2 regions of the Sphingomonas insulae genome follow, and region 1 is predicted to be linked to the other one. Evidence: riboswitches for the same ligand, from Rfam matches in the RefSeq annotation. Region 1 holds a riboswitch; the other holds the start of a gene.
What was found. A riboswitch is a leader RNA that binds a small molecule or an ion and turns the genes downstream of it on or off. The one in region 1 is predicted to bind glycine.

Region 1 (15,509 bases):
GATCGAGCGTTGCACAGAGCGTTTCCACGACGTCAATGTTGCGGCGTTCGGCATTGCCGCCGATGTTGTAGCGTCGCCCGGGCTTGCCCCGTTCGAACACGGCCTGCAGTGCGCGGACATGATCGTCTACGAACAGCCAGTCGCGTACGTTCTCGCCGCGGCCGTATACCGGCAAGGTTTCGCCGGCGAGTGCCTTGACGATCATCAGCGGGATCATCTTTTCGGGAAAGTGATACGGTCCATAATTGTTCGAGCAATTGGTAATGAGCACCGGCAGGTCATAGGTATGCCCCCAGGCGCTGACCAGATGATCTGACGCCGCCTTACTCGCCGAATAGGGTGACCGCGGATCGTAGGGCGTGTTCTCGGTAAACAGGCCAGTCGGGCCTAGGCTTCCGAACACCTCGTCTGTCGAGACATGGTGGAAGCGGAATGTAGCGCGATCGGCGGGTGCGAGATCCAGCCAATAGGCGCGGGCCGCCGACAGCATTGTGAAGGTGCCGACGACATTGGTGTCGATGAAGGCGCCCGGTCCGTCGATCGAGCGATCGACATGGCTCTCCGCGGCAAGGTGCGTGACGATGTCGGGCCGAAAATCCCGGAGCGCGGCCAAAACCGCGGTACCATCGCGAATGTCGCCGTGGACGAGGCGGCAGCGCAGATTGTCGGCGACCGGTGCGAGCGCATTGAGCGTACCGGCGTAGGTCAGTGCGTCATAGACCAGCACTTCGTACCCGGTGTTACGGATCAGGTGGCGAACGAGCGCCGAGCCGATGAAGCCGGCTCCGCCGGTAACGAAGATGCGCATGAGCCCGATTCTAGTGTCTGAAAGTTAATCCATCGCTGCAGCTACACTAGGTTGCTTGGACAAAGGTTGACGTCGTGAACTGCGGTTAATTCAACGCTGCCATTTGGAGGCGGCCTTGGGTGAGCGGATCGGGTTGTCGGATGCGGAGTGGGGGGATCGTCGATGCGTTGCTGCCGGCCGAGCGCGGTAGGGGCTGCCGCCCGGCGTGGGACAACCGCCGCTACTCCGAAGGCATGATGTGGATCGCCCGGACAGGGGCGCAATGGCGGCGGCTGCCAGATGAGTATGGCAAGTGGAACAGCGTGTTCCGCCGTTATCGGCGGTGGACGACGACCGGCGTGTTCGACGCGCTGCTTGAGACGCTGGCCGAGGTAGTCGCGCGGGACGGCAGCGCCGACATGATCGACAGCACGGTCGTGTGGGCGCACCACTGCGCGGCGGGGATAAAAAGGAATTGGGCACGCGGAGGCGCCCGGCCGTTCGCGCGGCGGGTTCACAACCAAGCTCCACGCCAGGTGCGACGCTCAGGGACCGCTTGCCCTCGTGCTGACACCCGGACAGGCGCATGATGTCAAAGGCTTCCCCCCGCTGATGCGCATGATTGGCGACTGGATCAACGTCGTGCGCGCTGACAAGGGCTATGACGCCGATGCGATCCGGGAGGAGCTGTCTGGCTGAGATCTAAGGCGGTGATCCCCGCTAGAGTTAACCGCCGCCATCCCGCGCCGCGCGACCGTGTGAAGTATCGCTGGCGCAACCGCATCGAGCACTTCTTCAACAAGCTGAGGAACTGGCGACGCGTCGCGACCCGCTACGACAAAACGGCCAACTCCTATATCGGCTTCATCAGTCTTGCCTCAGCCTTGCTCTGGCTACCCTTGGTCCACGTGACCTAGCTCAATGTCGTCATGTAGATACGTCAACATTCCACAACGTTGACGGCCAGCCCCCCAGGCTCGTCTCCTTATATTGCGAGCGCATGTCCTCGCCGGTCTGGCGCATCGTCTCGATCACCGCGTCTAGGCTGACGACATGGCTGCCGTCGCCGCGCAGAGCTAGATAGGCAGCGTTGATGGCCTTCACCGCGCCCATCGTGTTGCGCTCGATGCAGGGGATTTGCACCAACCCGCCGATTGGGTCGCAGGTGAGGCCAAGGTTATGTTCCATGCCGATCTCCGCGGCATTCTCGATCTGGCCGTTGCTCCCGCCCAACACCGCTGCGAGAGCGCCCGCCGCCATCGAGCAGGCGACGCCGACCTCGCCCTGACAGCCCATCTCGGCCGCCGAGATCGACGCGCGCTTCTTGTACAACATGCCGATCGCCGCGGCGGTCAGCAGGAACGTGCGTGCGCCTTCCCGCCGCGTGGCCTCGTCACGCGCGATCAGCGTTTCGTAGAAGCGCAGCACGGCGGGCAGCACGCCCGCGGCACCGTTAGTCGGCGCGGTGACGACGCGGCCGCCCGCCGCATTCTCCTCGTTCACCGCGAGCGCCCAAAGGCTGACCCATTCGAACACTTCTGCGGGATTGCTGCCAGGCGTATCGCCGGTCAGCCCCTGTTCGATCGCGCGCGCTCGGCGCCTGACCTTCAGGCCGCCGGGCAGGATGCCGTCCTGCGCCATGCCGCGGTCGATGCAGGCGTGCATTGCGGTGCGGACATCGTCGAGGAAGGCGTCGGTTTCGGAAACCTCGCGCCACGCGGTCTCGTTCGCGCGGACGATGTCGGCAATCGACAGGCCCGTCTCGTCGCCCAGCACGAGCAATTCGGCGCCCGAACTGAACGGATGGCGCACCGCGATGTTGCTCGCCGACTCCGGCGCGCCCTTGCGCAGGATCGCACCCCCGCCGATTGAGAAATAGGTCTCGGCGTAGGTTCCGCCATCGGCGAGGCGCGCGGTGAACGTCATGCCGTTGGGATGTTCGGGCAGGAATTCGCGAGAGTGGAAGACGATATCGGTGGCCGCGAAATCAACCGGGTGAGTGCCAGCGAGCGGCAGGCAGCTCTGCACGGCGATATCAGCGAGGATGCGCGGTGCCGCATCGGGATTCAGCCGCTCGGGCTCCCAGCCGGCAAGGCCTAGGATGGTGGCGGTATCGGTCGCATGGCCATGGCCGGTCAACGCGAGGCTGCCGTACAGATCGCAGGTGACGCGTACCGGCGCTTCTACCCCTTCTCCGCTGTATCCCACGGCCCGCTGTGCGAAGTCGAACGCCGCGCGCATCGGCCCGACGGTGTGCGAACTCGACGGGCCAATGCCAATCGTGAACAGCTCGGTGACACTGATCGGCCGGTTCAGCCCGCGGTCAAGCGCAGCGGGTAGGGGTGTAGACGTGTCGACGTGCATGCATGTCCCCATCGCCGGACATATCCGGCCGTGCGCATGCCCCATCTGTCGCTTGTGCCTGAGATCGCTATCCCGTCGGCGGACGTGGGGTCGCCCCTGCGCCTCTCTCCAGATATCCTCGCATCGCCATGGTCCTTCTGCCTGAGAGTTTCCGGGGCGGTTGCTCCTTCGGCGCCGGGGCTGAACCCGGTCTCTCCCATGTCGATGGACACGGGTATCGGCGGGGGCGGGGTAGGCGTCAAGGGTGGGTTTGACCTGAGCCCTGTGGATTGGTCCGTTCTTTGTGAGAAATTCCCGGTTAGGTTTGGCAGATGCCGGACGAGGGAATCCGTCAATGAAGAAGTCGAGGTTCAGCGAGGCAGATCGCGTTCATTCTCAAGCAGGCCGAGGATGGAACGACCGTGGAGGAGGTATGTCGGAAAGCCGGCATCTCGATCCAGACCTACTATCGATGGCGCAGCAAATACGGGGGTCTGATGCCGTCGGAGATGAAGCGCCTCAAGGTGCTGGAGGAGGAGAACGTCCGGCTGAAGCGGCTGGTGGCGAACCTCAGCCTGGACAAAGAGATGCTGCAGGATGTCATCCGCCGAAAAATGTAGGGCCTGGTCGAGCCCGGGAGATCGTCGGCTATTTGCAGGCGAGCTACCAGGTCAGCGAACGGCGAGCCTGCGGCGCGTTTCCGATCAATCGATCGACCCAGCGCTATCAGTCCCGCCGCCTCGATCAGGCCGGCCTCAAGATGCGGATCAAGGAGTTGGCTGCGACCCGTGTTCGCTACGGGTATCGACGCATCCATGTTCTGCTCCGGCGGGAGGGCTGGGAGATCAACCACAAGCGCACTCATCGGCTGTATCGCGAACTCGGGCTGCAGCTGCGCAACAAGACGCCCAAGCGCAAGGTGAAGGCGAAGCTGCGCGATGACCGGACGCCGGCGACGGCGCCCAACGAGTGCTGGTCGATGGATTTCCTGTCGGACCAGCTGTTCGACGGGCGCAAGATCCGGGTGCTGTCGATCGTCGACAACTTCACGCGCGTGTCGCCAGCGCTCGATGTACGGATGAGCTATCGTGGCTCTGACGTGGTGGAAACGCTCGACCGCATTGCCGCGGCACACGGTCGCCCCAAGCGCATACGTCTGGATAATGGGCCGGAATTCATCTCGAAGGATCTCGATCTATGGGCCTATCAGCATGATGTAGTGCTGGACTTCAGCCGCCCCGGCAAACCGACCGACAATGCGTTTGCGGAGGCGTTCAATGGCCGCGTGCGGGCCGAATGCCTCAACGCATACTGGTTCTTGAGCTTGGACGACGCACGGGTAAAATGTGAGGCGTGGCGGCGCGATTACAACGAGCACCGTCCGCATAGCTCCCTCGGCAACCAGACCCCGATGGAGCGCGCTTTTTCGTCAGGGCAGGCATGCCTGCCCTGACGAAAAGAGAGCCGGTTTTCTCATAAAGACCGGACCTAAGACGGGGTGAGGCTCAAAAGCGCCGGAAACTCTCACTCAGCTTGGATGAAAAAAGAGGGAGGACGTCAAGGGCTCAGGTCAACCCTAAGAACGGTACTCAATCACAGGAGCGCTGGCTCCAGCCATTACATGCTTCTTGAGAGAAGCAAACGGTCGCCAGCGGACATCCTCACGTCGGGTAGGAATTATGCTTGCGCAGACATGTCGAGGACTTGCCACGCCACCATGTCGACATGTAGAGGTGGTTTCATGCCAGTTATCGCGATCATTAGTCAGAAGGGGGGAGCGGGAAAAACGACTCTCGCCATCCACCTCGCAGCCGCGGCTCAGGACGCTGGCCGGGTCGTGCTCATCATCGATACCGATCCGCAGGCAACAGCCAGTCAATGGGCAGCATGGCGCAGCGATGCACCGCCGGAGGTGATCGACAGCCCACCCCCGCGCCTCGCCGCCAAAGTCGAGGCCGCCCGCGCACAGGGTGCCGAGCTGATCGTCATCGATACGCCACCTCACGCCGACAGCGCCGCCCGCGCCGCGGTTGAGGTCGCCGATTTGGTGCTGATCCCGTGCCGGCCTAGCGCCTTCGACCTCTCGGCAATTCAAATCACCGCGAAGCTCGTCCAGCTTCTCAAGAAACCCGCCTATGTTGTCTTCACTGCCGGCAGCCCCAATGCGCCACGTGTCTATCAGGAGGCGGGCGAACTAGTGGAGGGATTCGGCACGCCGCCCTGTCCGATTCAGATTCCTGACCGCGCTGCCTATCGCCACGCCAGCGGCGAAGGCCGCACCGTTATGGAATACGAACCCGGCGGTAAGGCTGCCGATGACATTCGTCAAATTTACACGTGGACATGTCGACAGGTCGGCCTATCTGCGCCCCGCAAACCAACTAACCGGAAAGCCGCTGCATGAGCCGCAAACCCAGCTTTGCCAACCTGCGCTCTGGCCTGGTGTCGGCCCCAACCGTAGAGCCAGCTTTCGCCGCTACCTCAGCCGTACCGGCGAGCCGCCAAGGCCGGAAACAAATCGCTGGTTTCTTTAGCCCCGAAATGTCGTTCGCAATGCATACGCTAGCAAGGCGCCAAAGTAGGAGCCTTCAGGCTTTGATGGCCGAAGCTTTTAACGATGTGCTAAGAAAGCACGGAGAAAGTCCGATCGGGGATTAAAAGTAGCGCTAGCATATTATAACGCATTTCCTGATTATATTCAATATAAACATTCTCGTAAATTTATCTATCGAAGACATAGTGTCCTTCCATATCATCAATAAATCTAACATAGTATACGTCTATAGGCTGTATACTAAGGATTGTACTAGTTATCAAATGCGCGACCGCGCAAAAACTCGGCGGGATTTCCCGAATTAATTGTCCAAGCCGCAAGATCGCGCATAGCTACACCACGAGCGCCAAGCACAGCGCCTTCATCAACTCGAACTCCGGGCCCTACAAAGGATTCCGCAGCAATCCAGGCATGATTTTCTATCACGATCGGTCTTATCTGCAATTGAAAGTGGCAATCCGAGACATCATGACTGCTGGCGCATAATGACGCATCCTGCGACACGGTGACGTGATCGCCGATCGTGATCCTGCCTTGATTATAGCAACGTACGCGGGGCCCGAGCACCGAACCACTACCAATGTCGAGGTTAGCGGGTAGCCAAATATTTACGCTGGAATAAATCCGCGTACCTTTGCCTATTCTTGCGCCAAATAGCCGCAAAATTAGTGCGCGCCAGCTATGAAGTGGAGGGGGCGTCCAGCGGGCAAGGCATAGCCAGCTGATTCCCCACAATACCCGCATCAGGCGATTGGCCAAGCTGAAGCTAGGTCCGCCAGTGGCGCTCCTTGCAGCCTCTGCGCTCAACGGATCAGATCCGCTTGGCTGCTTCACGAATTCCGCTCCAATATGCGGTGATATGCCGCCATCCACTGCTCGCTGACAATCTGCGGCGAAAAGCACTGAGTGGCAAGATCTCGTGCTGCCGCACGGCGACGTTGCCGTGCGGCCCCACTCTCATCGAGCAAGACCGCTAGTGCAGCTGCAATGGAATGGGCGTCAACGCCACTGTCGATGGCGGCACCGCTGGTGAAGCCGACCGGTAAGTTGCAATGTTGCGACATGGCAACGGGGATGCCGGAAGCCCAGCTTTCAAGGATTACCATTGGCAAACCCTCACTATGAGATGGCAAGGCGAGCGCCGTTGCACTCCCAATTAATGCCCGCTTGGCGTCGCCGTAGACGGGGCCGGTAAAGGATAATCGGGAATCTAGAACTAAGTCGATACGTGCCTGCAGCGCGGCAACATGTATTGGATCCCCCCAACCAGCGATCGTAAGTTGTGGTGCAGCTGGGCCCCGCTGTTTGACCAGAATTTGCCAAGCGTCGATCAATCCGTCAATGTTCTTCTTAGGGTGGATGCGACCCAGATAGACGATACGGGCCGTAGCCGAGTCGCGCCCTTCATTGTCATATAGGTGCGCATCTACGGCGTTCGGAATGACGGCAATAGCGTCATTGCCCGTTTCACGCTGGATGTCTGCGGCCTCAGCGCGGGTAAGTGCATGGAAAAGATTGGCACGCCGCCAGCTGCGATGTTCGTAGCCAAGCCGGGCGATTGCCTTTTTGGCCTGCCCGCGCTGCGTGATCCAAGGGTCCAGCATTCCATGTGGAGAGATGACATATGGACGACGCGTCACGGCAGCCCAGCGCTCCGCCAAATGAGATGTTGCCATCCAGATGCCATGAAGATGTAGAAGGTCGATGTCGGCCGCGGCCAGCTTGCGTCCCAGATCGGGGCTGTATCCTATCTGGCTCGGTCCCAACGTCCGCCCCAACTGCACCGGGATTCCATCGAAACGACTACGGTCGTCCGCACTGTGTAGGTCCTCCAGTGCAAAGATGACGGGATCAGCGCCGGCTGCGCACAGCATGGCTGCATGGGCAACGACTGCCTCGAAGACGCCTCCGCCCAATCGCGAGGCCCAGGGCGACAACAGGCCAACCCGTAATCGTCGATCGCGCACTGTCCTGCTCACCTTCTGTGTTGTAGCCTGGTTCATTGGGAATGGGTCAGCTCATGATCGGTCGAAACAGGAGCTTCATCCCGCCACGCTGCATCAGGCGCCCCACCAGGCGTTTGCTTGGCAAGAGCGGCGCTCCGTTCGCCAATGTATTGGCCCGGGTCTGAAACAGCGAACTGGCGATGTTGACACAGGCAATTCCTCCCAGGGCCGCTAGGGGACCATATAGGAACCCCGCGACCGTCCCGGCGACAAGCGATCCTGCCAGTTGAAAGACGTTGCCCATAATATTGTATCGCAGCTTGCCCGATGCGGGGCCGAACAGCATTCCGGGAATGCACAAGACGTAAACGAACGTCGCGACCCAGTCGATAAAGAAGAACAGCAGGAATTGCTGATCGACACGGCGCAAGAGCACTAGCGACACGACAGGTGCCAACAATGCCACGCCAGCATAGACGATCAACGCCGAAGCGGTGATGAGTGCAACCTGCCGTTCGTATATATGGCCGATCGCCCGCAGCTGTCGCCGTGCAAAAGCGCGAGCGAGGATAGGAACACTAAGAAAAGCGGGACCGATCAACAGGACGCGGACCGGTTGGAATACACGTTCGACCAGCTCGTAGACGGCGGTGCTCGCGGTTCCCCCAACCCGCGTCAGGACCAATCGCACCACCACGTCGTACAATTGTGCCATGGCCGTGTTGGCTTGCGTCAGCAAAGACAGGCCGATGGTCTCGCGGATGACGTCGCGGTGAAAACGCAATCTAAGCCGGAATCGGCCTGCGCGGAGATGGCGTGATAAGCTGGCCCATGCCGCAATGATCACGAAGATGAACTGGATCATCTGAGCGAACACCAGGCCCATAAGCTGCAAGCGAGGAGCAAGGACAATGGCCGTCACAAGCAGTAGAGCCGCCCCGGTCATGTTGATGATGCTCTTATTGGTACCTTTGCGAATGCCCACCAGTGCGGCGATGGGGACGGTGCTGAGGCTCCATAGGATTGCATTTACCAATACCAGCGGAAGCATGGTATGTCCAAGGGACTGCTGACCCGGTTCCAAGCTATGCCGAAGCGCAAGGCTCAGCGGATAATAGGCGATCGACGCAACCAGTGCATAGAAGCAGAAGGTAAAGATGATTGACGTATCAATATAGGGCCATATACGTCGTTCGCGATCCTCACGGCTCATCTGACCTATGAACTTGGGCAATGCCCCGGCGACGCCTACGTCGGCAAGCTTGATTACCGATGTCAAAGACTGGATCAGTGCCCAGACACCGAATTGCTTCAGCGAAGAATGCGCAATGACGACGCGAAAGGCGATCAGCAGAAACCCACCCGTAACCAGCACCTCGAGCACCGATGCGGCCGCGCCGTTGCGGGCAAGCCGCTGCAAGAGGGATATATCCTGCATGTCGGATGCCATCGCCACGGCCCCGTTTGGTCGTTCGTTCATAGATGATGCTCACTCCGCAGCGGCTGCTTGCGATTGACGGCTCAACAAGTCAATCAATGTGCAGGGCAGACTCCGCTGACCGGTCGATAGCCTGTCAAACCAGGGCTGGCCAATCGGCCACCCAAGCGGGTAAGCGCCATGTGCAATGCAACCGTCGAAAGCGCCATGACAGAAACCAAGAACCCAAAAGCCGCCGTCGTTCTGACCTCGATTGCCGCCCCCAACGCGGTGATGAAGGCGATCTCTGCCGATTGCCGTGAACGCGGACTGGACTTCTACGTCGTGGGAGACACCAAATCGCCTGACGAGTTCGAGCTGGAAGGATGCCGCTTCTATAGCTACGCTGCCCAGCGCGAACTCGCCTTTGTGACGGCGGGGCTGTGCCCGACGCGTCATTACGCGCGCAAGAACATCGGATATCTGCTGGCGATCCAGACGGGTGTCGAGCTGATCATCGAAACCGACGACGACAATCTGCCAGGTCCCGATTTTTACGAGGCGTTGCCGCTAGAAGCGACGCTGCCGGCCGTTGCGCAAGCCGGTTGGGTTAACGTCTATCGCTACTTCACCGACGGACTAATCTGGCCGCGCGGACTGCCGCTGGACGAGATCAACGCCCCGCTGCCTGTACTGTTGGAGCCGCAGGCTGTGCGCATTCCCATCCAGCAAGGGCTGGCGAATGAGAACCCGGACGTGGATGCCATCTATCGGCTCGCACTGCCGTTGCCGTTCAACTTCGACAAATCGCAGCGTGTGGCGCTGTCCGCCGGGACATGGTGCCCTTACAACAGCCAAAACACGATCCACTACAGCGAAGCCTTCCCGCTTCTTTATCTGCCGGCTTACTGCAGCTTCCGTATGACGGATATCTGGCGCAGCTTTGTCGCGCAACGGATTGCAGGCGTGAACGGTTGGTCCATCCTGTTCCGAGAGGCAACGGTTGTTCAGGATCGCAACGACCATAGTCTGATGCGCGATTTCGAGGACGAAATTAGTGGCTATCTTGGCAATCGCAAGATCGCTGAAGCCTTGGATGCTCTGGACCTCAAGGCCGGTACCGATCTGGGTACCATGGGGGAAAATCTGCGCAAATGTTATGGCGCGCTGGTTGATGGCGACTACGTCGGAGCGGAGGAGCTGCCGTTGCTTGACGCATGGCTGACCGATCTGGCGACGATCCTTGGCTGAAGTGGATCGGCAGGAAAACCGCGCGAGCGCAGTTTTCATCTTCAATCATCGGTTCGAGCGTAATATCGAGAAGCTCGACGAGATTTATGGGGAGCGCTTTCCCAAGCGCACCTATCTGATGCCTTTCGCTCGTTCCGAAAGGGCGGACGTATGCCGCATTACAGAATCGAGCTGGCAGTTCAGCGGTCACGTTGCCCAAGGCGCGGCCTCGTTCATCGACGACGAGGCAACGCACTACGTCTTCATCTCGGATGATTTGATTCTCAATCCGAGAATAGATGCGTGGAACATCGCGTGCAAACTGGATCTTGATGCGTCTACCGGATATATCAAGTCGCTCGCGCCGCTCGACTCCGTACGATACCAGTGGCATCGGTCCCTGCCGGCCAGCATCGCTCTGCGGCGTAATGGGGATGGTTTCGACTGGCGTGCCGAACTCCCGCCCGAAGATGAGGCGCGCGCAAAGTTTGCTGGCATGGGTTTGCAGGATCATCCGTCCAAGATGCGCTCGCTGAGCGAGGCAAAGCATGCTCTGACCAAACTGCTTCCGGCCGCGGGCTATCTGGCCGCGCCTTGGGCGGTGAAGCTGCACGGCAAGCCGAGCGATTACCCCTTGTTGATGGGCTATGCCGACTTTTTCGTGGTACCAGCCGAGGCGATCCGGCGCTTCACCCATTATTGCGGGGTATTCGCGGCCCTCGACATCTTCGCGGAAGTCGCGGTGCCGACTGCGTTGGCCCTGGCGGTCGATCGGGTGAAAACCGAACTGAAGCCGGGCGAGAGATTCAACGACCCGTTGGCAGCGCGTCAGCCGGATTTCGCGTGGCAGGGAATCGAGTTTTGGGATCCGGCGGAGACCCCGGTGTTTGCCGCTCGTTTCGGCAACGACCGCGATCGCCTGATGAAAGAGTTCCCGGACGAGTATCTGTATGTCCACCCGGTCAAGCTGAGTCAGTGGCGCTAAGGCGCATTGACGATCTGAGGGCTGACCGATGAAGCTGCTGATTCTGGGCATAAACTATGCACCCGAGAAAATCGGGATCGCGGTATATACGAGCGATCTGGCGAGGTCGCTCTTACAGGCGGGTCACGATGTGCGCGTGTTGACTGCCAAGCCTTATTATCCCGAGTGGCAGGTTCAGCACGCCTACCGTCGCCCTTTTTGGTGGAGCGAAACCTGTGATGGGGTGCGGGTTCTACGCTGCCCCATCTATGTGCCCTCCCATCCCTCGGGTGTCCGACGATTGCTGCACCATGCCAGCTTTGCATTGAGCGTGCTGGTTCCGGGATTGTGGAGCGGCTTTCGCTGGCGTCCCGATGCTGTATTGTGCATCGCGCCTTCGTTAATGGCGGCCCCGGTCGGCTGGGCTGCCGCCCGTCTGGCTGGATCGATCGCCTGGTTGCATATTCAGGACTTCGAAGTGGAGGCAGCGGTTGCGACCGGGCTGCTCAATGGCAATTCCAAAGCCGCGCGACTCGCCAGGTCCGTGGAACGCACGATCATGGGGCTGTTCGATCGGGTGAGCAGTATCGGGCCTGAAATGTGCCGTCGCCTAGATGATCTTGGTGTGCCCGCGAGTCGAATTCGGCAGATGCGCAACTGGGCGGACCTCCATGCGATCAGACCGCAAGGCGCTCAATCGCCCTATCGGCAGGAACTCGGCATTACGACGCCCTATGTCGCATTATATTCGGGCAACATCGCCAACAAGCAAGGGATCGAGATCGTGGTGGCCGCGGCCAGGCGACTGAAGCACCGCCACGACCTTACCATCGTCATCTGCGGTGATGGCCCCAACCGCGCGGCACTGGAGCAGCAAGCAGATGGCTGCCATAACATCGTCATAGCCGGTCTGCAGCCAAAAGACCGCCTATCCGATCTGCTGTCGCTCGCCACGGTTCACCTGTTGCCGCAGAAGGGTAATGCGGCTGACCTGGTACTGCCGTCCAAATTGACCAACATGCTCGCGTCCGGGAGACCAGTCGTCGCAACCGCATCCGCCGGCACCGGCTTGGCGCGCGAAGTGGAGGGATGCGGGTTAGTTACCCCTCCCGAAGACGAAGTGGCGTTTGCCAATGCGATCGAGCGGCTGCTTGACGATGCTTCGCTCCGGGACCGGTGCAGCCGTGCGGCACGACAACGAGCGGAGCAGAGCTGGAACAAGGAAGTGACGGTGCAAGGGTTCCTGGACGACTTGAGCTCGGTGGTCGCCGGGGTCAAACCTGTCGGAGTAAGCCGGTGAACGCGCTTTGCCGTCTCGACGTAGCCGCCCTAGGGTGCCGGCATTCAGGGTCCGAATCGATGCCGATCCGACGGATATTTCAGAGAAAGGGGACCGCATGATCGCGCGTTCATCTTCGCCGACGATCGCTGTGGTCGTGGCGACCCGCGGGCGCGCGGCCGAAGTCTGCATATTGCTGGAGCGACTGGCCCAGGGTCATCGTCGCCCCGATCATGTGGTGATCGTCGGCAGCTCCCCTGCGGATTGGGCGGGAACGGAAACCGCCGTGCTGCCGGTGATCACGCTTGCCTCAAGCGAGCCAGGTCTTCCGCGGCAGCGCAATGCCGGTGTGCGCCACCTGCTCGAGAACGCCGTGGCTGCGGACGTTATTGTCTTCTTCGACGATGATTTCCGGCCTCATCGCGATTGGCTCGATGCGGCCGCGGCCGTGTTCAAGACGCACGAAGACGTCGTCGGCCTGACCGGCGCGGTTCTTCGGGATGGGGCCAAGACGGCTGCTATCGACGAAGCGGAGGCGAGCAACGTTCTTGCCGCCTGGGTGCGGCCCGCCGGGGAGGCGGCCCAATCCGTGCCGCGGCTATACGGATGCAACATGGCAGTACGCGCCGCGGTATTCGACAGGGCACGGTTTGATGAACGATTACCGCTTTACGGCTGGTTGGAGGATCTCGATTTCTCCGGCCAGCTGCAAGGTCGCCAGGTGCTTGCCAGGCATTGTGCCGGCGTCCACCTCGGTTCGAAGGGGGCCCGGGTCAGTGGACGCCGCTACGGCTATTCGCAGATTGCCAATCCGCTATATCTGGCAGGCAAGGGGACTTGTCCGCCGCTTCTCACCGCACGCTTTCTGGCCCAGGCGTTGGTATTGAACGCGCTGCGGGCTTTCTACCGGCATCCTCTATTCGATTATCGCGGCCGGCTGGACGGCAATCTGCGCGCGTTCGGCGACGTGCTTCGAGGAAGGCTGCGTCCGGAGCGAATATTGGACCTGTAGCGATCTACCCCAATTGGGTGCCGTCAGTCGCATGCGCCGGTGCGCCGGTCGCTTTCAGGTAAAGCGCGCCGTTTTCTTCCCACAAATGGGTCGTGCCCAAGACCAGATGGGCTCCATTCCATTTCCCGTCACCCAAGGTCGACACATGGCCGTCCGCTTGCGGTTCGCGCCCATGATAGACGTACAGCCGCGCCGCCTGGAACGCGTGATTTTCCGTAGGGTCGACGGGGACGATGACATATTGCCACGCTTGGGAATCTGCGGCAGCCGGCAAGGTAAAAGGGATGCGGACACGACGCCATTCAGCAGGCAAGACATAGCGCAGTCGTCGCGCGATGATCCCCGCCGCGTAGTTGAAGATGCGTACCTCTACCGCGTCCGCGCTCTTTGTGCTTGCGCGCTTCAGATCGACTGCGAGCCAGCCTTGGTGTCCGGCCCTTGCCGTACGAAGAGTATCCGCGAGGCCGCCACCCTGCCGGACCGGAACGACCTCGACCGCGCGGTTATGCCCTGCATGGTCGGCGACGGGCGTCAGGGATACACCTTCGCCAAAGGTCTTGAAGGCTTCGGGACGATCCGCAGACGCGAGCAGGTGGAAAGAGGTGTCGTCGCCGCCCGTGCCAGGCAGTATTGTCTCCTCGGCAATAGCTTGGGTCGCGCTTGGGTCCGATTGCGGGCCGATGGCGGCATTGCTGATGCCTTGAAGGAACGGGGAACTGCCAAGGAGGCTGTCGGCATTTTCCAATCGCACCGTCCAATTGGCATTGGCGTAATCGATCTTGCGGGCCCCCATGAACTCGCAAAGGTACAAATGCCGCCCGCCATCGTGGCAATTGTTGATATAGGTGAGGTTTCGAACTTCCGAGATCCAGCTGCGTATGAAAGGCGATCTGACATCACCCGAGCAGGAAATGCGGCTGTTCTCGATAGTGATGCCGGACAGAAACGCGCCGTCCCCCCCGCCGGTGTCGAACCGTACATTGGGTGCCCGTGTCTGGCGGGTGTCGCCTGGGCCTTCGCGGGCTACTAAGATGCGCACGTCATCCGGTTGCATGTTCTCGCTGCCGAACTTATTGCCGCAAATCATCGTTCCCCAGCCCGAGTTGCTGCCGAACTGACCAGGCGTGATCTCGGGCACGAGCCAAATTGCCGCACCCCTCGGTGTTGTCTTGTCCCAGAACAGAAAGTCGTTGCGCAGCACGTGGATGCTGCCGCTGGGGTTTGGACCGATCTTCAAATGATAGCGATTGCGCAGAAATGCATTGCCTTCGATAATACTGCCATCGGCATAACCACCCCAGCTAATTCCGATGGCACTGCTCTTTTCAGCTGCCATGAACGTACAGCCGCGCACTTCAAGATAGGGTTGATCCTGGGCGTTATTGCCGATCGCACATTCGGTATAATTGTCGAATACGCATCGCTCGAACACGAAGCGTCCGTTGACGTTGAGCCCTGAGAAAAGGTGCTGTAACACGCCCTTGCCGCCTACGAAAGTTACGCCAGAGACGAACACTCGGTTCAGGCGTTCGCTGGTCTGAAAAAGATAGTTATCATCCGGGATACGGATGACCACCGATCCGGGGATCGCCCAGAGGGAAAGGGCAGGGAAGGGCGATGTGTTGCCGGTGATCGGAATATCTCCGGCGTCGTAGACACCGGGCTGCAGATAGAGACCATCTTGGGGGTGGGCCCAGTAGCTCGCACCTATGCCGGGAACGTAGCGGCCCGAACCCGCCGCCTTTTGAATGGCGCGGTGCAAGTCTCCACTAGGGCCGGAAGGCTCCACCTTGTTCGCAAGGGGGGATCCGTTGGTGGATTGGGCAACTCCAGCCCATACCGGGCCTGACGCAACGGCCCCCGTCAGCCCTGCGACGAGCGAACGACGATTTATTACTGCGTCTGCCTTGTCTGATCGAAGCGGCTCGGGGTCGGTTGCCGGCGGCAGGATGGGCATGGGGTGTCCTTTTCGAGCGG
Region 2 (15,509 bases), on a different replicon from region 1:
CAGCACCTCGCTGCCCGACAATTCCTTTTCATGGCTGCCGAAGCGCAGCAGGGCGCCCCAGCCGCCGGGGCCGGGATTGCCCTTGCACGCGCCGTCGGTGGCGATTTCCACCAGCTGCGGGGCGGGGTCGGTCATGCGAAAGCCTCCGGATGTGCGTCGTACCAGTCGAGTCGGCGAAGATAGGCAAGGGGATCCTTGCGTGTCACCAGCGCATCGGCGGGCGTGTTGAGCCAGTCCCACGCGCGGGTCAGCAGGAAACGGATGCACGCCCCCTTCGCCAGCACCGGCAGCGCGGTGCGTTCCGCCCCGGACAGGCCGAACGCGTCGGTGTAGCCCGCCAGCAACGCCGGACCTACGCCCGCCAGCGGCGCGCCGAGCGGATCGAAGGCCCAGGACGTGTGCATCACCGCGACGTCATAGGCGCGCACGTCCCGGCAGGCGAAGTAGAAATCGATGAGCCCTGTGACCCGTGCGCCGAGCATCAGCACATTGTCGGGAAACAGGTCGGCGTGGATGACACTGACGGGCAGGGTGTGCGGCCAAGCGGCCTCGACCGCGGCGAGCGCGGCGTCGATACGGGAGAACAGGCCGGGGGTGATGCGGTCGAGATCGGTGCCGCAGCGCTCCAGCAGCGGCCGCCAGTCGCCGACGCCCAGGCAGTTCGCGCGATCGCCATCGAATCCGGCGACGGCGGTGTGCAGGTTTCCCAGCGCGGCACCGGCGGTGGCCGCCTGCGCGGGCGTCGGCTGGGTCAGCGACACGCCGTTGAGGAAGCGGATCAGGCAGGCGGGGCGCCCTTCCAGCTGCTGGATCGCGATGCCGGCGCGGTCCCGGATCGCGGGCGGCACCGGCAGGCCGCGCGCCGCCAGATGGTCGAGGAGGTCGAGAAAGAATGGCAAATCGCCCGCATCGACGCGCTTTTCGTACAGGGTCAGGATGAACCGATCGGTGGTGGTGTCGACCAGATAGTTGCTGTTCTCCACCCCCTCGGCGATGCCCTTGGCGGAAACCAGATCGCCGACGCCGTCATAGCGGCGCAGGAAGCCGGCGAGCGCTTCGGCGGACACCTGCGTGTAGACGGCCATGCTTTCCCCTCACTTCCAAATGATCGTCACCCCGGACGTGTTCGAGGTCCCCTCCGCCCGCACAATCGGCAGGAGGCGGGTGTGTCGCCTACCGCCGGACGGATGCCGGAACGGGGCCGGGGCGACGACGCCTCGCCTAAGCCGCCGCTTCGAGTCCGCGCGGCAGCTTGAAGGCGATCGTCTCGCGCGTCGTCTCTTCCTCGCGCTCGGTCACCGCAAAGCGGGTGGCGAGCAGGTCGACCAGTTCGCGCACCAGCAATTCGGGGGCCGATGCACCCGCCGTGATGCCGAGCGTGCCGACGCCGTCGAGGAACGACCAGTCGAGATCGGCGGCACGCTGGATCAGGCGGGCGGGAATGCCCTCGCGCTCCGCCACCTCGACCAGCCGCACCGAGTTGGACGAATTGGGCGCGCCGATCACCAGCATCGCATCGCAGGCGGCGGCAATCGCCTTCACCGCGGCCTGGCGGTTGGAGGTGGCGTAGCAGATGTCTTCGCCGCGCGGCGGCTGCATGTTGGGGAAGCGGCGCTGCAACACCGCGACGACCGCGGCGGTATCGTCCACCGACAGCGTCGTCTGGGTGAGGAAGGCGAGATTGTCCGGGTCGGGCGGGGTGAAGCCTTCGGCATCTGCGGTCGTCTCGATCAGCGACATCGCCCCCTCGGGCACCTGGCCGAATGTCCCGACGACCTCCGGATGGCCGGCGTGGCCGATGAAGACGATGTGGCGGCCGGCATCGACCAGCCTTTCGGCCTGGCGGTGCACCTTCGACACCAGCGGGCAGGTCGCATCGAGATAGTCGAGGCCGCGATTCTGTGCCGCAGCCGGTACCGATTTCGGCACGCCATGCGCGGAAAAGACGACGGGCGCGCCGTCGGGAACCTGATCGAGCTCCTCGACGAATACGGCGCCCTGCGCCTTCAGCGTATCGACGACGAACTTGTTGTGGACGATTTCGTGCCGGACATACACGGGCGCGCCGTGCTTCTCGATCGCGAGTTCGACGATGCGGATCGCGCGATCGACGCCAGCGCAAAAACCACGGGGTGCTGCGATCAGCAGATCGAGGACGGGCTTCGCGCCGTCCGCCTGGGGAAGAGAGGCCATGATGCGGCCGTTCCTACGCGATTGGGCGACCGCGCGGAAGTACGCGATTGCTTGCACCCGCGACGGGCGGTTCCTATGGTGCGCGCCGCACCGCCGGCGCCGTCCGGCGACGCAATCTGCCCGTTCGACAAAGGTACGCGTCTCCGTGAAAACTCCGCTTCTCGGCCTCACCGCCCTCGGCCTGATCCTCTCCGGGTGCGCCGGCAAGGGCGAGATCGTGGAAGGCGGCATCACCGCCGTACGCTCGGCCTGCCCGACGGTGGGCGTCGCCGCCAACACCGGCGACCTGACGCTGTTCGATCCGGTCACCAGCCGTGATGCGGGCGCGATCGACGTCGTCGCGAACATGACCAACGTGCGCGGGACATGCAACGATGCCGGCGACCAGATCGTCAGCGCGGTGACGTTCGACGTGCTCGCCCGCCGCACCCGCACCGATGGGCCGCGCGACGTGACGCTGCCCTATTATATCGCGATTGTCCGGGGCGGCACCGCGGTGACGGCGAAGCGCAAGGGCCAGATCGCGATCCATTTCGACGCCGGCCAGGCCCGTGCGCAGGCGAGCGGCTCCGCCTCGGCGCAGATCGCGCGGGCGGCGGCGACGTTGCCCGACGACGTGCGCGAACAGCTGACCCGCAAGCGCAAGGCGGGCGACGAGGATGCCGCGACCGATCCGCTGTCGCGGCCCGAGGTGCGCAGCGCGGTGCTGCGCGCCAGCTTTGAAGCGCTGGTGGGGTTCCAGCTGACCGACGATCAGCTGAAGTACAACGTACAGCGGTAGTTTCGCGGCGTAAGCCAGGGCTCTGTTCGTCATCCCGGCGGCGGCGGGGATCCGGACACGCCAGCGGTTCGGCCCAAGCGGGGGCGGAAGGTGATGGATCTCCGCCTGCACGGGGATGACGACGCTTATGGGGTGGGTGTCTGGCCGGCTGGTGACGTCCGGGTATACGGCGCTGGGCGTTCGATGGCGTCCGTATCGCGTATCGCGGACACGCGACCCGCCCCTGACTCCCATTGGCGCGGGAGGGGAGGATCGGCGTCTTTCCCGATTGACTAAGCCATGCTGCACCGCCACAGCTTGGCATGTCGATGCCGGGCAACCGGCATGGGCGCACGCGGGAGAGAGCCTCTGCACAAAGAGGCCGCCGAAGGAGCAACCACCCCGGAATCTCTCAGGCACAACGGACCGCGCGCAGCCTCATCGACACTCTGGAAAGCGCCCCTTACAGGGGCCACCGAAGGGGTAAGCCCGGTGTCGCTCGACGCAGGGTCAAAGCTCTCAGGTTCCCGTGACAGAGGGGGTTCGCAAGATTGGGATGCAGCCGTGCCTGCGACCCGGTCGCGTGCCTTTTTTGGAGACGGTTGATGAGCGACACGCTGCCAGACACCCTGCCCGACCCGCTCGACGACCTGAACGAGGGCGACGAGCCTGCGATCCTGCAATTGCCGCTCGACGCCTGGCATCGCGCCCGCGGCGGCCGCATGGTGCCGTTCGCCGGTTACGAGATGCCCGTTCAATATGACGGCATCATGGCCGAACATCTGTGGACGCGCGAATCGGCCGGGTTGTTCGACGTCAGCCACATGGGGCAGGTCGGCTTCACCGGCGACGGGATCGACGCGGCGGGTGTCGCAAAGGCACTCGAAGCGGTGTTGCCTGGCGATATCGCCGGACTCGCTCCGACCAAAATTCGCTATTCGCTGCTGCTCAACGACGAGGGCGGCATCCTCGACGACCTGATGGCGACCCGGCTGCCGGAAGAGGGCGCGCATCCGTTCGGCGAGGCGAGCCACTATGTCGTGGTCAACGGCGCGACCAAATACGACGATCTGTCCTACCTGCTCGACGTGTTGCCCGACGACATCACGATGAACCTGATGGAGGATCAGGCGCTGCTCGCGGTGCAGGGGCCAAAGGCGGTCGCCGCGGTCGCTCGCCTGATCCCCGGTGTCGACGCTCTGGTGTTCATGACCGCGGGGGCGTTCGAATGGAACGGCCATCCGCTGTGGATCAGCCGTTCGGGCTATACCGGTGAGGACGGCGTCGAGATTTCGATTCCCGCCGAAGCCGCCGCCGATTTCGCAGATGCGATCTGCGCCGAACCCGAGGTGAAGCCGATCGGCCTCGGCGCGCGCGATTCGCTGCGCCTGGAAGCGGGCCTGCCGCTGTATGGCCACGACCTCGATCCCGAAACGACGCCGGTGATGGCCGACCTCGGCTTCGCCCTGTCGAAGCGTCGCCGCGAGGCGGCCGATTTCGCCGGTGCGCAGCGCATTCTCGCCGAGCGCGAGGATGGCCCGGCGGTGAAGCGCGTCGGCCTGTCGGTCGCCGGACGCCAGCCGGTGCGCGAGGGCGCGAGCGTCGTCGATGCGGATGGCGCGGTGATCGGCCGCGTCACCAGCGGCGGTTTCGCGCCCAGCGTCGGCGCGCCGATCGCCATGGCCTATGTCCCGGCCGCGCTCGCCGCCGCCGGCACGCCCGTGCGGCTGGTCCAGCGCGGCAAGATCCACGAGGCGGCGGTCGTCCCGATGCCGTTCGTTCCCCACCGCTACGTCCGTGCAGGAGGCAAGTGAGATGAGCCGTTACTTTACCGAAGATCATGAATGGGTCGACGTCGATGGCGACGTCGGCACGGTTGGCATTTCCGAATATGCGCAGAGCCAGCTCGGCGACATCGTGTTCGTCGACGTGCCGGAAGACGGCAAGCAGCTGGACAAGGGCGACGAGGCCGCGGTGGTCGAATCGGTCAAGGCGGCATCGGATGTCTATTCGCCGGTGTCGGGCAACGTGCTGGAGGGCAATTCGGCGCTGGGCGACGATCCGAGCCTCGTGAATTCGGATGCCGAGGGCGAGGGCTGGTTCTTCAAGATCACGCTCAGCGACGCCAGCGAGCTCGAAACGCTGATGGACGAGACGGCTTACGCGGCGTTCGTCTCGAAGCTGTAAGTCTTAGCAAAGCCCCTTTCCGTTTTCGGGGAGGGGCGGGGTGGGGCCTGCCCGCGGGCGGGATTTTCCCCACCCCCAGCCGCTCTCGCGATCGAGAGGGGTCTAGGGAGTAATCAATGCGCTACCTGCCGCTTACCCAGCCTGACCGCGACGCGATGCTCGACGTCATCGGTGCCGCGACGATCGACGACCTGTTCGTCGACGTGCCGGAATCCGCCCGCCTCGACGGCCCCGTCCGCGGGCTTCCGGATCACGCGTCCGAACTGGCGGTCGAGCGGCATATGACGGCGCTCGCTCGCAAGAACGTGGTCGCGGGCGAGGTGCCGTTCTTCCTGGGGGCGGGCGCGTACCGCCATCACGTGCCGGCCAGCGTCGATCACCTGATCCAGCGCGGCGAATTCCTGACCGCCTATACGCCGTACCAGCCGGAAATCGCGCAGGGTACGCTGCAGATGCTGTTCGAATTCCAGACGCAGGTCGCGCGGCTGCTCGGCACCGACGTGGCGAATGCATCGATGTACGACGGCTCCACCGCGTGCTGGGAGGCGATCGGCATGGCGCGGCGGATCACCCGGCGCGGCAAGGCGATCCTGTCGGGCGGGCTGCATCCGCATTACGTCAGCGTCGCGAAGACGATGGCGAAATACACCGGCGACGCGCTGGAAACGTCGATCCCGACGCTGGGCGCGCAGACCGATATCGATGCGCTGATCGGGAGAATCGACGGCGATACGTCGTGCGTCGTCGTGCAATATCCCGACATCCTCGGCCGGATCGCCGATCTGACGCCGCTCGCCGATGCGTGCCACGCAAACAAGGCGCTGCTGATCGCGGTCGTCACCGAACCGGTGGCGCTGGGTGCGATCCGGTCGCCGGGCGAGATGGATGCGGACATCGTCGTCGGCGAAGGCCAGTCGCTCGGCGTAGGCCTGCAGTTCGGCGGACCCTATGTCGGCCTGTTCGGCTGCAAGGACAAATATGTCCGCCAGATGCCGGGCCGGCTGTGCGGCGAGACGGTGGATGCCGATGGCAAGCGCGGCTTCGTCCTGACGCTGTCGACGCGCGAACAGCATATCCGCCGCGAGAAGGCGACGTCCAACATCTGCACCAATTCCGGCCTGTGCGCGCTGGCCTTCTCGGTCCACATGACGTTGCTGGGCGAGAAAGGGCTGCGGCAACTCGCCGCGATCAACCATGCCGGCGCGGCGGCGGCGGCGGAGCGGCTGGCGCGAGTGCCGGGCGTCGAACTGGTGACCGACACGTTCTTCAACGAATTCACGCTCCGGCTCCCGCAAGAGGCGCGCCCCGTCGTCCGTACGCTGGCGGATCGCGGCATCCTGGCGGGCGTGTCGCTCGGCCGGCTGTATCCGGACGAGGCGGGTCTGGCGAACGGACTGGTCGTCGCGGTCACCGAAACCACCACCGCGGAAGACGTCGAGACGTTTGCCGCCGCGCTTCAGGAGGTATTGGCATGAGCATCAACCAGAGCGGCTGGCGGCCCGAGATGACGGCGTCGTCGGGGACGGCTGCGCCGACCTTCACCGGCAACAAGGCGCTGATGCTGGACGAAGCGCTGATCTTCGAGATCGGCTCGACCGAGACGACCGGCGTCGACTTTGCCGACGCGGTCGAACTCGGCGCGTCGAACCGGCTCGGCGGCCTGTTCCGCGAGGCGGCGATCGGCCTGCCCGGCCTGGCGGAGCCGGAGGCGGTGCGCCATTACACCCGCCTCAGCCGCCAGAATTACGCGATCGACCTCGGCCTGTTCCCGCTCGGGTCGTGCACGATGAAGCACAATCCGCGGCTGAACGAGAAGATGGCGCGGCTGCCCGGCTTCAGCGACGTCCATCCGCTCGCGCCCGTCGACACCGTGCAGGGCGCGCTGGAGGTCATCCACCAGCTCAGCCACTGGCTGGTGACGCTGACCGGCATGACCAGCGTCGCGATGAGCCCGAAGGCGGGCGCGCATGGCGAGCTCTGCGGCATCCTGGCGATCAGGGCGGCGCTGGAAAAGCGCGGCGAAGGGACGCGCAAGGTCATCCTGGTCCCCGAATCGGCGCACGGCACCAACCCCGCCACCGCCGCCTTCGCCGGCTTCAAGGTAGAGGATATCCCCGCCACCGCCGACGGCCGCGTCGACACCGCGGCGCTGATCGCGCGGCTGGGGCCGGACGTCGCCGGCGTGATGATCACCAACCCCAACACCTGCGGCCTGTTCGAGCGCGATCTCAGGACGATCAGCGATGCGGTGCATGCCGCGGGCGGCTACGTCTATTGCGACGGCGCGAACTTCAACGCGATCGTCGGCCGGGTGCGTCCTGGCGACCTCGGCGTCGATGCGATGCACATCAACCTGCACAAGACCTTCTCCACCCCGCATGGCGGCGGCGGACCCGGGTCGGGGCCGGTGGTGTTCTCGGACGCGCTCACCCCGTTCGCGCCGCTGCCCTTCGTCGAGAAGCAGGGTGATCAGTTCGTGCTGGTCGAGGAAGAGACGGCGGGCGAGCATCATGCCGGCAGCTTCGGCCGGATGGTCGCGTTCCACGGCCAGATGGGCATGTTCACGCGCGCCCTCACCTATATCCTCAGCCACGGCGCCGATGGCCTGCGTCAGGTCGCCGAGGATGCGGTGCTCAACGCCAATTACGTGCTGCGCTCGCTCGCAGACACGCTCGATGCGCCGTTCGCGGGATCGGGACCGTGCATGCACGAGGCGATCTTCTCGGATGCGAACCTCGCCGACGGCTTCTCGACGCTGGACGTCGCCAAGGGGCTGATCGACGAGGGGTTCCACCCCATGACGGTCTATTTTCCGCTCGTCGTGCACGGCGCGATGCTCGTCGAGCCGACCGAGACCGAATCGAAGGCGGCGCTGGACCAGTTCATCGGTGCGCTGCGGTCCGTGGCGGAACGGGCGAAGGCAGGCGATGCGTCCCTCAAGTCGGCACCGCATTTCGCCCCGCGCAGCCGGCTGGACGAAACGCTCGCCGCCCGCAAGCCGGTGCTGGTGTGGAAGGACGCGCCGCTCGCCGAGGCGGCGGAATAAACGAACCGCCATGGCCTGCGGGAAGCTTCGGCATCCCGCGGGGCGGCTTTCCCTCGACCGCCCGTCCGGCTAGCCTTCTTGGCAAAAGGGGATCGGCAGATGCAGGTACAGCAAGCGGGCGGGTGGATCAGTTATGCGATCCCGCTGGTCGTCATCGCGGTGGTGATGGCGGTCCGGTGGAAGCGGATGAGCCGGGTGCGGCCGCTGAAGCTCGAACGCTTGTGGGTGCTGCCGGCATTCTATGCGGTGGTGATCGGCTTTACCTTCTCGCGCTTTCCGCCGCAGGGTTGGGGCTGGGCGTTCTGCCTCGCCGCTTTGGCCTTGGGTGGCGCGCTCGGCTGGCAGCGCGGCAAGATGATGCGCATCACGCTCGATCCCGAAACGCACACGCTGGGGCAGACCTCGTCGCCGGCCGCGCTGCTGTTCATCGTGCTGCTGATCGTGGCGCGATCGGGTGCCAGGGGGGCGATGAGCTATGCGGGGCCGGTCGGGCTCGATCCGATGGCGATCACCGACGTGCTGATGGCGCTGGCATTGGGCTTGTTCACCGCACAGCGGCTCGAGATGTACTTGCGCGGCAAGCGCATGCTCGCTGCTGCCTAGGCGATCTCGCCCGCGCCGGCCGCCAGCGTATCCTGTCGGCGACGCACGGTTTCGCGCCAGACGATGACCAGGCCGCTGGCGATGATGACCGGCGCGCCGATCCACGTCGCGGCGGCGGGCAGCGTGTCGAACAGCAGCCAGCCGAGCAAGGTCGCCCACAGCAGACTGGAATAATCCATCGGCACCACCACCGACACCGGGCCGAGGCGCAGCGAATTGGTCATCGCGATCTGCGCGCACCCGCCGAGCGTGCCGACCGCGGCCAGTGCGGCCCAACCCATCGGCCCATGCGCCTGTGCGATCGGTACGTAGACCACGGACAGCGGCACCAGCGACAAGAGCGAGAACCAGAACACCGTCGTCAATGCCGCCTCGGTCTTGCCGATCTGGCGCAGCAGGATGGTGACGCAGGCGGTGCCGAACGCCCCCGCCAGCGCAAAGCCCGCGCCGCGCAGGGGAAAGTGGTCGCCGCCCGGTTGCGCGACGATCAGCACGCCGACGAAGCCGACGATCACCGCGCCCCAGCGCCACCAGCCGGTCGGTTCGCGCAACACCGCCGCGCCCAGAATCGTGGCGAAGATCGGCACGGTGAAACCGATCGTCGTCGCCTCCGCCAGCGGCAGCGCGACGATGCCGTTGAAGGTCATCGCCATGGCGCTGAGGCCGACGATCGCGCGGACGACATGCGCGGGAAGGCGCCGCGTCGCGACGGACGGCAGGCCGGGACCGCCCAGGATCACCGCGGACACCAGCAGCGCCGCACCGAACTGTCGAAAGAACAGGATCTCGACGACGCTGGCGCCGGCCTGTTCGGCAAGTTTGATCGCGGCGTTCATCAGAGCGAAGAACACCACCGACAGCAGGCGCAACGCGATGGCCGGTAGGATGCGGTCGGTCATCACGGGAGCGGTGGGTATCGGGGCAGGGGCGATCGGGCAGGGAGTCACGGCCCGGCCTTAGCGCGATCGGGCGAAGGGGGTGACGAATATTCGCGACACGGATAAAGCGCCAGGATGAAGCATGCACTCTCCGTCACGCGCGAAGCCGATTTCGCCGCCTGGTATCAGTCCGTCATCGCCGAGGCCGACCTCGCCGAGGAATCCGGCGTGCGCGGCTGCATGGTCATCCGGCCATGGGGCTATGGCATCTGGGAGCGTATCCAGCGTCTGCTCGACGACCGGATCAAGGCGACGGGGCATGAAAATTGCTATTTCCCGCTGTTCATCCCGCTGTCCTATTTCGAAAAGGAGGCGGAGCACGTCGAAGGGTTCGCCAAGGAGATGGCGGTCGTCACGCACCACCGGCTGGTGAGCGACGGCAAGGGCGGGCTGATGCCCGATCCCGCCGCGAAGCTGGAGGAGCCGCTGGTCGTGCGCCCGACGTCGGAAACCGTGATCGGCACCGCGTTCGCGCGCTGGGTCCAGTCGTGGCGCGACCTGCCGGTGCTCATCAACCAATGGGCCAACGTGGTGCGGTGGGAGATGCGGACGCGGATGTTCCTGCGGACCAGCGAATTCCTGTGGCAGGAGGGGCATACCGCCCACGCCACCGCCGACGAGGCGCGCGAGGAAACGCTGAAGATGCTCGAGGTGTACCGCTCGTTCGCCGAGGATTGCCTGGCGCTGCCGGTGGTCGCGGGCGAAAAGCCGGAGAACGAGCGCTTCCCCGGCGCGGTCGCGACGTACAGCATCGAGGCGATGATGCAGGACGGCAAGGCGCTGCAGGCCGGGACCAGCCATTTCCTCGGTACCAATTTCGCGCGGGCGCAGAACATCAAATTCCAGAATGCCGGCGGCGAACTGGAACTGGCCAATACCACCAGCTGGGGCGTCAGCACGCGGATGGTCGGCGGCGTCATCATGGTGCATGGTGACGACGACGGCCTGCGCGTGCCGCCGCGCATCGCGCCGTGGCAGATCGTGATCGTGCCGATGCTGCGCGACACGCCCGAGGACGAGGCGCTGGTCGCCTACGCGAAAACCATTCAGTCGAACCTCGCCGGCCTGTCCGCGCTGGGCGAGCCGGTGCGTGCGCTGCTCGACCTCAAGCCCGCCAAGGCGGCGACCAAGCGCTGGGGCTGGGTGAAGAAGGGCGCGCCGATCATCGTCGAGATCGGCGGCCGCGACATGGCGGGCGGCAACGTGTCGGTGATCCGCCGCGACCGGCTGTACCGCGAGGACGGCAAGCTCGACTCGCAGGTCATACCACGCGGCGATTTCGAGGCGGATGCGCCGGAATTGCTGCACGCGATCCAGACCGCTTTGCACGCGCAGGCGCGCGAGCGGCTGACGGCGAACATCGTGCCCGCCGCGGATTGGGTCGCGGTCGAGGCGCATTTCGCCGAGGGCGTGAAGAACCCCGGCTGGGTCGAGGTATCGTGGTCGAAGCCGACGGGCGCCGCGCTCGATGCGGTGGTCGAACGGTTGAAGGCGCTCAAACTGACGATCCGCAATGCGCCGTCGGATGCCGGTGCCGCGGAGGGCGCGTGCGTATTCACCGGCGACGCGTCGGTGGAGCGGGTACTGCTGGCGCGAGCCTATTGACGGGGGCTGGATGTCGCCCGTCGAGGGAAGGGGCGGCGGGAGCGGCCGGTAGGACGTCGTAGGTCTCCTGTCACGTCATCCAAGGCGCGCCCCTCCCGCATCCTCAAAGGCGGCGCAGCGCCCCCCCTCACGTCATACAGGGCGTCGTAGCGTCGCCCTCTCACGTCGCCTAAAGCGTCGCAGCGTCACCCCACCCACGTCACCGAAGGCCTCCTTGCCTCCCCCCCCCACACACGTCATCCCCGCGAAGGCGGGGATCCATACACGCTATCGTCGCGGCTCAAGCCATACCTGCGCGTCTGGATCCCCGCCTCCGCGGGGATGACGGCTGTGGTCGGGATGCCGGTTGTAATTGAAAGTCCAGTTATGCTTTGCGATGCCGGTTATGGCGGGATGCAGGTTGTGCCTGTCCTGCCCGTCCACCGCGCGCCAACGCCATCCCGCCGTCAAACGCCATCCCCCCAGCCATCGTCATCCCGGCGAACGCCGGGACCCATGGCCACGGCGTCGTCGGCCGTCGCGCGAAACCGCCAGCCCCTGCAACCAGGTCCCGCCACCCGCCGCGATGGCAGAGCAACGCATCGCGCACGTCAGCGCAACCCACGACGCCCCCTTTACGATCCGCACCGCCAGACGGTCAGTCGCGCGCATCCTCATACCGCCGCCCGACATGCGCCTCGCCGCGCGTTTGCGCCAGCAATGCCTGCCGGTGCCGCTCGGCATAGCGGGCGCGATCCTCGTCGCCGCGCGATGTCGCGCAGCGGGGGCAGCGCACGCCCTCCTCGTACAACGGTGAGTTGCGGTCCGCCGGCGACACCGGCATCCGGCACGCCCGGCACAGGCCGTGCGTTCCCTGTGCAAGGCCGTGGCCCACGGCGACCCGTTCGTCGAAGACGAAGCATTCGCCGGCCCATGTGCTGTCCTCGGCCGGCACCTCCTCCAGATATTTGAGGATGCCGCCTTTGAGGTGGAAGACGTCCGCCACCCCTTCGGCCTTCAGGAACGCCGTCGCCTTTTCGCAGCGGATGCCGCCGGTGCAGAACATCGCGACCTGCGCCTTGCCCGACAGCAGATCGTCGCGATGGTCGCGAAACCACGCCGGAAATTCGCGGAATGTCCGGGTTTCGGGATCGACCGCACCCGCAAACGTGCCGATCGCGACCTCGTAATCGTTGCGGGTATCGATCAGTACCGTCCGCGGATCGGCGATCAGTGCGTTCCAGTCCTGCGGTTCGACGTAGTGGCCGGCGTCGAGCGGATCGATCGCCGGTTCGCCCATCGTCACGATCTCGGCCTTCACCCGCACCTTGGTCCGGTGGAACGGCATCGCGTCGGCCTGCGAGTCCTTGACGTCCAGCGTCGCGCAGCCCGGCAGCCCGCGGATATGGCTCAGCACCGCCTCCACCCCGGCGTGCGGCCCCGCGATCGTGCCGTTGATCCCCTCGCGCGCCAGCAGCAACGTGCCGCGCACGCCAGCCGCCTCGCACGCCTGCAACAGCGGTTCGCGAAGGCCGGCGGGGTCGTCGAACGGGGTGAAGCGGTACAGCGCACTAACGCGGGTCATCGCGCGGCCATAGCCGCAGCCACGCGTCCACGCAAAGTTCGCACATGACGCATGGCCGCGCAGTCCCTATCTCTGCCGCGTGTCAAAAAAACCAAGAACCGGCCTGCCGACGCAGGCGCAGATCCTCGACTTCATCGAACACTCCGATGTCCCTGCCGGCAAGCGCGAGATCGCCAAGGCGTTCGGTCTGACCGCGCAGGAAAAGATCGGGCTGAAGGCGTTGCTGAAGGACATGGCGGACGAGGGGCTGATCGACTCCGCGCCCGGCCGCGCCTTTCACAAGATGGGCGGCCTGCCCAGGGTGACGGTGCTGCGCATCGCCGATGTCGACGATGGCGGCAACGTCTGGGCGGTGCCTGAGCGGTGGGAAGCCGAGACGCCGCCGCCGCGCCTGCGGGTGCGCGAGCGCAAGCGCGGTGCGCTGGGTATCGGCGAACGCATCCTGGCGCGCACCGAAGAGGCCGGCGCCGGCTGGGTCGCGCATCCCATGAAGGTGCTCGCCAAGGCGTCCGAACAGGTGCTGGGTGTGCTGCGCCGCGATGGCGACCGCTTCTGGCTGACCGGGGTCGAGAAGAAGGACCGGCGCGAATTCCCGGTGTCGGACATCGGCGACGCCGAAGCGGGCGATCTGGTGATGACCGAGATGACCGGACGGCCGCCGCGTATCTCCGTGCGGGTGGTGCAGCGGCTGGGCGATCCGTTCGCGCCGCGCAGCTTTTCGCTGATCGCTATTCACAAGCTCGGTATCCGCGACGTCTTCAGCGGCGAGGCGCTGGACGAGGCGGAGCGGGTGTCGCGCCTGCCCCTTGGCGACGATCGCGAGGATCTGACGCATCTGCCCATCGTCGCGATCGATCCCGTCGATGCGCGCGATCATGACGATGCCGTTTGGGCGGCGCCTGACGACGATCCGGGTAACGCGGGGGGTGGCAGGCGGTGGTCGCGATCGCCGATGTCAGCTTCTACGTCCGTCCGGGTTCGGAGATCGACCGCGAGGCGCGGCGTCGCGGCAATTCGGTGTATTTCCCGGATCGCGTCGTGCCGATGCTGCCGGAGGTGCTGTCGGCGGAGGTCTGTTCGCTGAAGGAGGGCGAGGATCGCGCGGCGCTGGCTTGCCATTTGCGCATCGGCAAGTCGGGCAAGCTGGAAAGCTGGCGTTTTTCGCGCGCGCGGGTGCGGATCGCGGCGAACCTCGCATATGAGGATGCGCAGGCGATGATCGATGCCGATGCGGGCCCGATGATCGCGGTGCTGAGGCCGCTCTGGGACTGCTGGCGCGCGCTCGCCAGCGCGCGCGACGCGCGCGAACCGCTCGACCTCGACCTCCCCGAACGGCGCGTGGTGCTCGACGAGATGGGCCGGATCATGTCGATCGCGCCGCGCGAACGGCTGGATGCTCACCGCTTGATCGAGGATTACATGATCGCCGCCAACGTCGCCGCGGCAAAGGCGCTGGAGGGAAAGAAGGCGCCGGTGATGTACCGCGTGCACGAACCGCCGAGCCGCGAAAAGCTGGTGGCGCTGAAGGATTACCTGGAAACCTTCGATGTGCCGTTCGCACTCGGGCAGGTGATCCGCCCGGCAACCTTCAACCATGTCCTGACCCGCGTCGGCGATGCCGAGTTTCGGCCGCAGGTGATGGAGCAGGTGCTGCGCACGCAGACGCAGGCCTATTACGCGCCGGCCAATCAGGGGCATTTCGGTTTGTCGCTGGGGTCATATGCGCATTTCACCTCACCGATCCGACGGTACGCCGACCTCGTCGTCCACCGTTCGCTGGTGGCGGCCTACACGCTGGGGCCGGGCGAACTGACGAAGGCGGATGCCGAGGCCATGGAACAGATCGGCACGACGATCAGTGGCCTTGAGCGCCGCGCGATGGAGGCGGAGCGCGATACGATCGATCGCTACGTTGCGGCATTCCTGTCGGAGAAGGTTGGGGAAACCGTCTCGGCGCGGATCACCGGCGTGCAGAATTACGGCTTCTTCGCCACGGTCGAGGGGATCGGCGGCGACGGGTTGATGCCGGTTCGGGATCTCGGCGGTGAATATTTCCGGTTCGACGAAGCGGCGCGCAAACTGATCGGCGAACAGACCGGCGAGGAATATACGCTCGGCCAACGGATCGACCTGCGGTTGGCAGAGGCGAATCCGGTGTCGGGAGCGCTCCGGTTCGAACTGCCGGAGGGCAAAGGCGCGGCGCCAGGGCCACGGCATGTCGGGTCCGGACGGAAGGATCGCGTCATCAAGCATCGCGGTCGGCCGCACAACATCCGTCATCAGGGCAAAAGGCGTTGAGCCGATTGGTTCGCGAACACGCGCGCGGTACGGTCCGCGACCGCTATCTGGTGAAGGGCAGCATCGCGCCACGTTTCGTCGAAGCGCGGGCGGTGACGGCGGACGATGCGATCCCCTTCGCACCGGCCGATGCACGCGAGGCGAGGGCGTTCGCATCGATGATCGCCGATGGATCGATCCGGATGCCGGCCAAGGGGCGGTTTTATTTCGATATGGACGCCTATGAAGCCGCGGCCGCAGCACGGCGCGCAAAGAGCGTGCCGGTAATGCTGATCGTGGCGTTGTTGGTGGCTGTGGTCGCCGTGTTGTTCTACC

Region 2: it holds a riboswitch for glycine, as region 1 does, so the genes downstream of both, gcvT (glycine cleavage system aminomethyltransferase GcvT) here and GTH33_RS00540 (L-serine ammonia-lyase) in region 1, are expected to answer to the same signal.

The regions. Positions count from the first base shown of each region.
Region 1 is NZ_CP048420.1:22,679-38,187, forward strand. It holds gene rfbB (dTDP-glucose 4,6-dehydratase) at 1-808, opposite strand, end outside; partial or broken gene GTH33_RS18050 (transposase) at 949-1,101, shown strand; gene GTH33_RS18055 (transposase) at 1,262-1,486, shown strand; partial or broken gene GTH33_RS00540 (L-serine ammonia-lyase) at 1,728-3,151, opposite strand; glycine riboswitch at 3,271-3,360, opposite strand; partial or broken gene GTH33_RS00545 (IS3 family transposase) at 3,486-4,583, shown strand; gene parA (ParA family partition ATPase) at 4,872-5,534, shown strand; gene GTH33_RS18060 (ribbon-helix-helix domain-containing protein) at 5,531-5,788, shown strand; gene GTH33_RS00555 (LbetaH domain-containing protein) at 5,937-6,443, opposite strand; gene GTH33_RS00560 (glycosyltransferase) at 6,515-7,687, opposite strand; gene GTH33_RS00565 (polysaccharide biosynthesis protein) at 7,698-9,110, opposite strand; gene GTH33_RS00570 (STELLO glycosyltransferase family protein) at 9,276-10,298, shown strand; gene GTH33_RS00575 (hypothetical protein) at 10,291-11,262, shown strand; gene GTH33_RS00580 (WcaI family glycosyltransferase) at 11,291-12,541, shown strand; gene GTH33_RS00585 (glycosyltransferase family 2 protein) at 12,639-13,532, shown strand; gene GTH33_RS00590 (hypothetical protein) at 13,537-15,489, opposite strand.
Region 2 is NZ_CP048422.1:3,111,668-3,127,176, reverse strand. It holds gene rnhA (ribonuclease HI) at 1-135, opposite strand, end outside; gene thrB (homoserine kinase) at 132-1,085, opposite strand; gene ispH (4-hydroxy-3-methylbut-2-enyl diphosphate reductase) at 1,222-2,193, opposite strand; gene GTH33_RS16445 (hypothetical protein) at 2,339-2,974, shown strand; glycine riboswitch at 3,300-3,392, shown strand; glycine riboswitch at 3,393-3,499, shown strand; gene gcvT (glycine cleavage system aminomethyltransferase GcvT) at 3,559-4,767, shown strand; gene gcvH (glycine cleavage system protein GcvH) at 4,769-5,140, shown strand; gene gcvPA (aminomethyl-transferring glycine dehydrogenase subunit GcvPA) at 5,257-6,615, shown strand; gene gcvPB (aminomethyl-transferring glycine dehydrogenase subunit GcvPB) at 6,612-8,186, shown strand; gene GTH33_RS16420 (CcdC protein domain-containing protein) at 8,286-8,789, shown strand; gene GTH33_RS16415 (DMT family transporter) at 8,786-9,688, opposite strand; gene proS (proline--tRNA ligase) at 9,803-11,332, shown strand; gene trhO (oxygen-dependent tRNA uridine(34) hydroxylase TrhO) at 11,970-12,896, opposite strand; partial or broken gene GTH33_RS16400 (ribonuclease R family protein) at 12,976-15,194, shown strand; gene GTH33_RS16395 (hypothetical protein) at 15,191-15,509, shown strand, end outside.